Regions from separate parts of the Pseudoalteromonas sp. P1-7a genome, predicted to be linked through region 1. Evidence: predicted binding sites of a transcription regulator. Region 1 holds the regulator's gene; each other region holds the start of a gene.
The links. The regulator sigma-54, encoded in region 1, starts transcription at its own class of promoters, with help from an activator protein. The targets are predictions, from matches to a motif close to GTTGGCACGNNNNTNGNNT.
Positions count from the first base shown of each region.

Region 2: the regulator sigma-54 is predicted to act here: its motif matches at 1,132-1,150, upstream of AN389_RS09170 (BON domain-containing protein).
Region 3: the regulator sigma-54 is predicted to act here: its motif matches at 1,047-1,065, upstream of fliS (flagellar export chaperone FliS).

Region 1 is NZ_LKDU01000005.1:87,442-89,719, reverse strand. It holds gene hpf (ribosome hibernation promoting factor) at 1-121, opposite strand, end outside; gene AN389_RS05705 (RNA polymerase factor sigma-54) at 149-1,648, opposite strand; gene lptB (LPS export ABC transporter ATP-binding protein) at 1,718-2,278, opposite strand, start outside.
Region 2 is NZ_LKDU01000011.1:61,377-63,654, reverse strand. It holds gene AN389_RS09180 (VOC family protein) at 1-143, shown strand, start outside; gene AN389_RS09175 (LiaF domain-containing protein) at 212-868, opposite strand; gene AN389_RS09170 (BON domain-containing protein) at 1,186-1,752, shown strand; gene AN389_RS20165 (YqaE/Pmp3 family membrane protein) at 1,818-1,976, shown strand; tRNA gene AN389_RS09165 (tRNA-Ile) at 2,246-2,278, shown strand, end outside.
Region 3 is NZ_LKDU01000014.1:26,304-28,581, forward strand. It holds gene fliD (flagellar filament capping protein FliD) at 1-194, shown strand, start outside; gene AN389_RS10555 (hypothetical protein) at 301-597, opposite strand; gene fliS (flagellar export chaperone FliS) at 602-1,003, opposite strand; gene AN389_RS10565 (sigma-54-dependent Fis family transcriptional regulator) at 1,359-2,278, shown strand, end outside.

The sequences.
Region 1 (2,278 bases):
GAATGACATGCACATTGCTAATATGATCTGAGTGCCTTTCTAGCTTTGCAAATTTATTATTTACATAGTCTCTAAGTGAATCAGTTACTTCTACGTGACGACCAGTTAGGTTTAGTTGCATAAGCATTTCCTCTTTGTTTTTTACGTCTTATATCAAACTCTTTCTCTGATTTGACGGTGGAATAGCTAGCGATTCACGGTATTTTGCTATTGTGCGTCTAGCTACTTTAATTCCTTGCTCTGCCAATATATCCGCAATTTTACTATCACTCAATGGTTTGGCTGAGTTTTCCGCGGCAATTAGCTTTTTAATTAAGGCACGTATTGCGGTTGACGAACATTCGCCGCCGTTTTCAGTGCTTACGTGGCTTGAGAAAAAATATTTAAGCTCAAAAATACCACGTGGCGTATGCATATATTTTTGCGTAGTAACACGCGAAATTGTTGATTCGTGCATTTCTACCATTTCAGCAACATCGTTTAAAACCATTGGTTTCATGGCTTCGGGGCCATGTTCAAAAAACGCTTGTTGCTGTTTTACAATACAGTTTGTTACTTTTAGCAGCGTGTCGTTTCTGCTTTCAAGACTTTTTATAAACCATTTAGCTTCTTGCAGATGAGAGCGAATAAACTGGCTATCTCCACTAGATTTTACGGTACGTGACATGGCCGCATACTGACTATTTACGCGTATTTTTGGCATGCTATCTGGGTTTAGCTCTACCACCCAACGGCCCTTAATTTTTTTAACTGATACATCCGGTATGACATACTCAGACTCTTCCCTTACTATTGTATCTGCAGGTTTTGGGTTGAGGGTATGTATAAGAGTCATGACCTCTTTAAGCTCGTCTTCTTTAAGCTTAGTCTTTTTCATTAATGTACGATAGTCGCGTGCCGCTAATAGATCAATGTGATCGGTTAAGATCATTTTAGTTTGTTCTATAAAAGGGGTGTCTTTATCAAACTGATTAAGCTGAATACACAAGCACTCCTGTAAGCTTCGCGCGGCTATACCTACAGGGTCGAATAATTGAATACGTTTTAAAACGGCTTCTATTTCATCCAGTTCAACCTCAACGTCGTCATCGTTTTCTTGGTTAAAGCTTTCTAAAATTTCTTCACAACTTAGCGTTAAAATACCCGAGTCATCTACAGCTTCTACAATGGCTATAGCAATAGCTTCATCAGTGGGGCTAAAAGGAGTAAGCTGAAGTTGCCACATTAAGTACTCATGTAGCGTTTCAGTAGAGGCGCCCTGATAAATAGACTCATCTTCTGGCATTGGGCCTGAAGATGCCGCAGGGGCTGCACTCATGTACTCATCCCAAGTTACATCCATCGCCATATCATCGCTAACGGTGTCTTTATTTAAAGCTTCACCACTGTCTTGCTCGTATTCACTGGTTGTATCATCAGCCGATGCGCTTACGGTTACATCATCCGTATCTGCTTTTTGTTCATTTTTTCCAGCCGACTCTTCCGTGTAATCTTGCTCTTCTACTTCTAATAGCGGGTTGCTATCCAGTGCTTCTTGTATTTCTTGCTGGAGATCCAATGTACTGAGCTGCAGCAAGCGAATCGCTTGTTGCAATTGTGGAGTCATTGTAAGTTGCTGGCCCATGCGCAGCTGTAATGATTGCCTCATGTATCTCTAACAATCCTTTTATGTTGTTATAATTAATATTAGCAGATGCTTGTAGGTGTGGCTTAAATGTTACAGCCTAAATTGCTCGCCTAAATAAACATCGCGTACAGTTTTGTCATTTAATACGTGTTCTGGGGTGCCAGATGCAATTAGCTCCCCATGAGAAACAATGTAGGCTTTTTCACAAACATCAAGGGTTTCTCTTACATTGTGATCGGTAATTAATACGCCAATGCCACGATTTTTAAGATGTTCTATTATTTTCTTTATATCTAACACTGAAATCGGATCAACACCAGCAAAAGGCTCATCCAACAAAATAAATTTAGGGTTCGCTGCGAGTGCTCTGGCTATCTCTACACGGCGGCGTTCACCACCAGAAAGCGCCATACCTTGGCTATCACGTATATGTTGAATGCTAAATTCATCAAGTAAGTTGTTAAGCGTTTCTTCTCGCGCGGCTTTATTTAGCTCTTTGCGCGTTTCTAAAATAGCCATTAAATTTTGATAAACTGTTAGCTTTCTAAATATAGATGACTCTTGCGGCAAATAGCCAATGCCTAAGCGAGCACGACTGTGCATAGGTAATAACGTGATGTCGTTATCATCAATAGATATTTTACCTTTGTC
Region 2 (2,278 bases), on a different contig from region 1:
AAAACGCCGGATTTAGCGCTGATAAAATGGGGGCGGAAAACCCATTTAGAAAAAACGTATACTACTTAGACCCAGCAGGGTTTGAGGTTGAGTTTGTGCAGTATATGAGTGACATTCCAAGCGAGCGAAATAACGACTTATAAAAAGAGTATTAAAAAGAGGACAGAAAAGCGCTCAATAGGGCTTTTCTATCCCCTACACTTTATGTGCACTATTTATTGTTCACGCCAAGCTGCGCTTTTAAGTCATTAGCAAAGCTTATAAACTTTTCTTTTATAGTACGCTTTACTTTAACCTCTACAGAGCCTAATACAGTCCTTCCTTCAATCTGAATTGTGGGGCCTTGGCGCTTATTCAGCGAGACCGTTTTATTTTCAAAGCTGCCCATTATACAAAACATTTTTGAAACCACATTAACGTGCTCTGGTACGTATATTTCTTCACTTCCAAAATAACAGCTGACGTGAATAGTGACGTGTTGGTGAGTGAATATGGCATCGGTAAAGTCGAGCACAATTGACCCCATATAATTTTGGATATAAATATCTTTAGGCACAACCCATTGGCCGCTACGTTCGCTTGAGCCCAAAATGCTTTTTAACGTTAGGCTTTCATTTTCGCCTTGTTGTGTACTGTAGTTAGGCGCGAACTGAGTTTGTTTTTGAGCAGTATACTGTGTATCGGCATGTAGAGTTAAATCCTCAACTAAGCCAAGTAGAGCCGTGTTGTCGGTTGTATCCATAGCGCTGTCTAGGCGCCTTTCGAAGGCTTCAGCAGATATCTCACCATGGCTGTAATTATAAATAAGTTGATCTATCACTTGCTCACGAACTTGCTCTATTGGGCGGTCTTCAATTTTTACAGACATGGGATTAATCCTTTTATATTTGCATTATCGTTTTATTAGCAAGCCATATACCAATATTAAAGTTATTGTATATCAATCACTTATTCTTTATTCGAGTTCCGTTGTTTTACTATATTAACGATAAATTAACCAAAACAGCAATATAATCGTTATTTTTACCACTTAAGAAAGTTTTACCTAATAGCCTGTAAATGTTTACTCAGCTGTATTTCTATTTATAGCTCATGAAACGTCTAAGTGCATGAATTTAATTAATAAATAAAGTTGGCCTAAAGCTCGCATATATAAAAGTGTCTTTAATCAAAAGGAGAAAGATTATGAAAACATTTAACAAATCTATGATTGCGGCTTTAGTTTTAGGTACTACAGCTATGGGTGCTCAAGCGGGCACGTGGGAAAATGAAAGTAAAGATGCTTGGATTGATGGTAAGGCAGAAACAGTGCTTCTTATGAACACTAATCTAAACAACTTTGACATTAACACTGATGTAAAAAATGGCAAGGTAGTACTTACAGGTAAAGTAAACAGCGACCTTGATAAAGAGCTAGCTGAAGAGCTTGTAATTAGCCTAGATGGCGTATCTGATGTAGAAAACAACCTAACTGTTGTGAAAAACATGGATATGGACGACAAAGACCGTAACACTATGGATGATGACGATAACGACTTAACTGACGCTAAAATCACCACAGTAATTACAACACGTTTCTTATTTGACTCAGAGGTTGACGGTACAGATATCGACGTTGATACCGACAACGGTATAGTAAAGCTTAAAGGTTCAGTTGAATCTGAAGCTGAAAAGCAGCTAGCAGTAAAAATTGCTAAAAATGCTGAAGACGTTCGTGACGTAGTAGATGAACTAACTATCGTTGCTGAATAATGCACTATACTAAAAAGCCCAGCTTAGCTGGGCTTTTTGCTTGTCATTTTTAAAGGAGCTACATTATGGATATCATTCGTATAATATTGTCGATTTTATTACCGCCACTGGGTGTATTTTTACAAGTTGGTTTAGGTATGCACTTTTGGCTAAATATTTTACTAACTTTACTGGGTTACTTCCCTGGTTTAATTCACGCTATTTACATTATCGCTAAAAAATAATGTGTGGTGTGTTCAATGTGAGCCGGCCACTTTTTTATAATTATTAAAATTGTAAAAAAGCGGCTTGCATACTTCTGCATTTATTTTCCCACTATTTCCTGCCTATTCGCACGCAAAAAGATTACTATTTAAGCAGTCGGCTTACTGATTGTTAAAATAAAGGTTTTTGCTAGTGACAAGCCTTAAAAAACTTTTTATACTGCAACCCGCTTTAGTCGCTCAGTGGCTAAACGCTTCAAAAATTAACTACCGCGTAGTTATACAAAGTTGGCCCCTTAGCTCAGTTGGTTAGAGCACACGAC
Region 3 (2,278 bases), on a different contig from region 1:
ACAGTAAAACAAATCAATTAGAAGATATTGATGAACAGCGTGAAAGCCTGACAAGTAAAATGGAATCGTTATCTGACAGGCTATACGCTCAATACAACGCCATGGATTTATTGGTAGCGAGCTTAAACTCGACAAGTAGTTACGTGCAAGCGCAGCTTGAAAATATGCCTGGTGTGGTGAGTAATAATTCTTAATTTTCCATATCAATTATGAACATAAAAAAACCGTTTAAAAACGGTTTTTTTATGTCTAAATATTGCCTTTAAGATGCCTAGTAAGTTTTAAAACTGCTAGAAGTAGCTATACCGATTTATAAGCCGAGATTGCTTTACCTGTTTTTTTTTGCTTAATTATGGCTTTAGATGATTCATTTTTTACAGCATTTGCCTGCTTGCTAATGTTGTTGATATTGGTTTGCACAGCCACAAGTTGCTCGGCGGTAGGCGGGTTATCGCTTTCGCACCAGCGCTTAAGCTCACTATTTAAAGTATCCATAATAGGGGGAGCTTCATCAGCGTTATTGCTTTGCACTAATAATTCGATTTTGCTGAGCAATTGATTAATATGCTCAGCTTTGCTTGTTTCCTCTAAAGCCATTAGCTTATACCGCAGGATTACGCTGATCGACAGGAATGCTATCCCACCCTTCTTTAATTTCTTTAATAATGCCAGCTACTTCAGAAATAATCTCAATATCATTGTCAACATTTGCTTGCACAAGGCGTCTTTGGCAGTAGTCATAAAGTGCTAATAAATTATTTGAAATACTCGGATCTTGTTCCACTTCTAAATTAAGCGCGTCTTGTAATGCACCTAAGAGTAAAATACAGGCAGAGATGTTTTCGCCTTTTTTTTCTATTTCTTTGCGCTCAATAAACCCTTTAGTAGCGGCCAAGCGGCCAATTATGTTACTAAAAATAAGGTTAATTTGCTCATAGGGCGCCATTTCTGCGATGTTGCTGGCGCGCACTTGAGAATATTTTTTTAATGAAACATGAGCCATGGAAAATCCTAAATAAATATGTAAAATCGTCTGTACGTAACAAAAGCAATATTAATGCCAAGCATATTGCATTTATTTAGTTATCGGCATTGTTGCTTTCAACTTAAGTTAATTATAGTTTATATTTTTGACCTACGTAGATTCATACACTAAGAAAAAACAAGACATGGCATTAGCTTTAAGTATTAAACAACAAAACAATACTTAAGTTTTAATTATTAAGTATTATTGTTTTATAGCGATGTCTATTTTTTGGCGTTTATGTCAAAAAACCGCCGCTATTACTTGCATCCATACAGATCTCGCTTACAATTTAGCTAATAAAATGAATTAGTGAAATTATGGCTCGCTAACTATGATCTTGATTTTAGATAATAATAATAACCGTGCAATAGGATTACATGCATCACTTACCTTTATTGGGGAAGCTGTGCAGTTGCTTGATGAAAATGACTTTGAAGAAGTATGTAGTAAGTATCAACAGCAAGAATGCATTGTTATTTTAGGCGCATTACAAAGCTTAGATCATGAAGGCTTAATTAAACGCTACCCAACCCTGCCTTTTTTACTCATTGGTGAAACACTCAAGCCATTATTAAGCATTGCTAATGTAGTGGGACTAATTTGTGAGCCGTTTAATCACGAAGTAACCACACAGTTATTACACGACTGCCAACAGTACCAACGTATGCTTCCTGGAAGTCACAAGCATCATAAGCCACATAAAACATTTGATGGTTTAGTAGGGGAAACTGACGCGGTTAAAAACGTACGCTTTTTGATAGAGCAAGTGGCTAAAACCGATGCAAACGTGCTTATTTTAGGCGAGTCGGGTACGGGTAAAGAGGTGGTTGCGCGTAATGTACATTTATTATCTAAACGCAATACGGGGCCATTTGTACCAGTAAACTGTGGTGCCATTCCAGGAGAGCTTCTTGAAAGTGAGTTATTCGGCCATGAAAAAGGGGCGTTTACCGGCGCTATTTCTGCACGTAAAGGGCGGTTTGAATTAGCGCAAGGCGGTACGCTGTTTTTAGATGAAATTGGCGACATGCCACTGCAAATGCAAGTTAAGCTACTTCGCGTATTACAAGAGCGTAGCTACGAGCGTGTAGGTGGCACAAAAGCGATTCAAGCAGATGTACGTGTTATTGCCGCTACCCACCGCAACCTTGAGGAAATGATTGAAAAGGGCAGCTTTAGGGAAGATTTATATTACCGTTTAAACGTGTTTCCTATTGAAAACCCGTCACTTAATGAGCGTGCTGACGACAT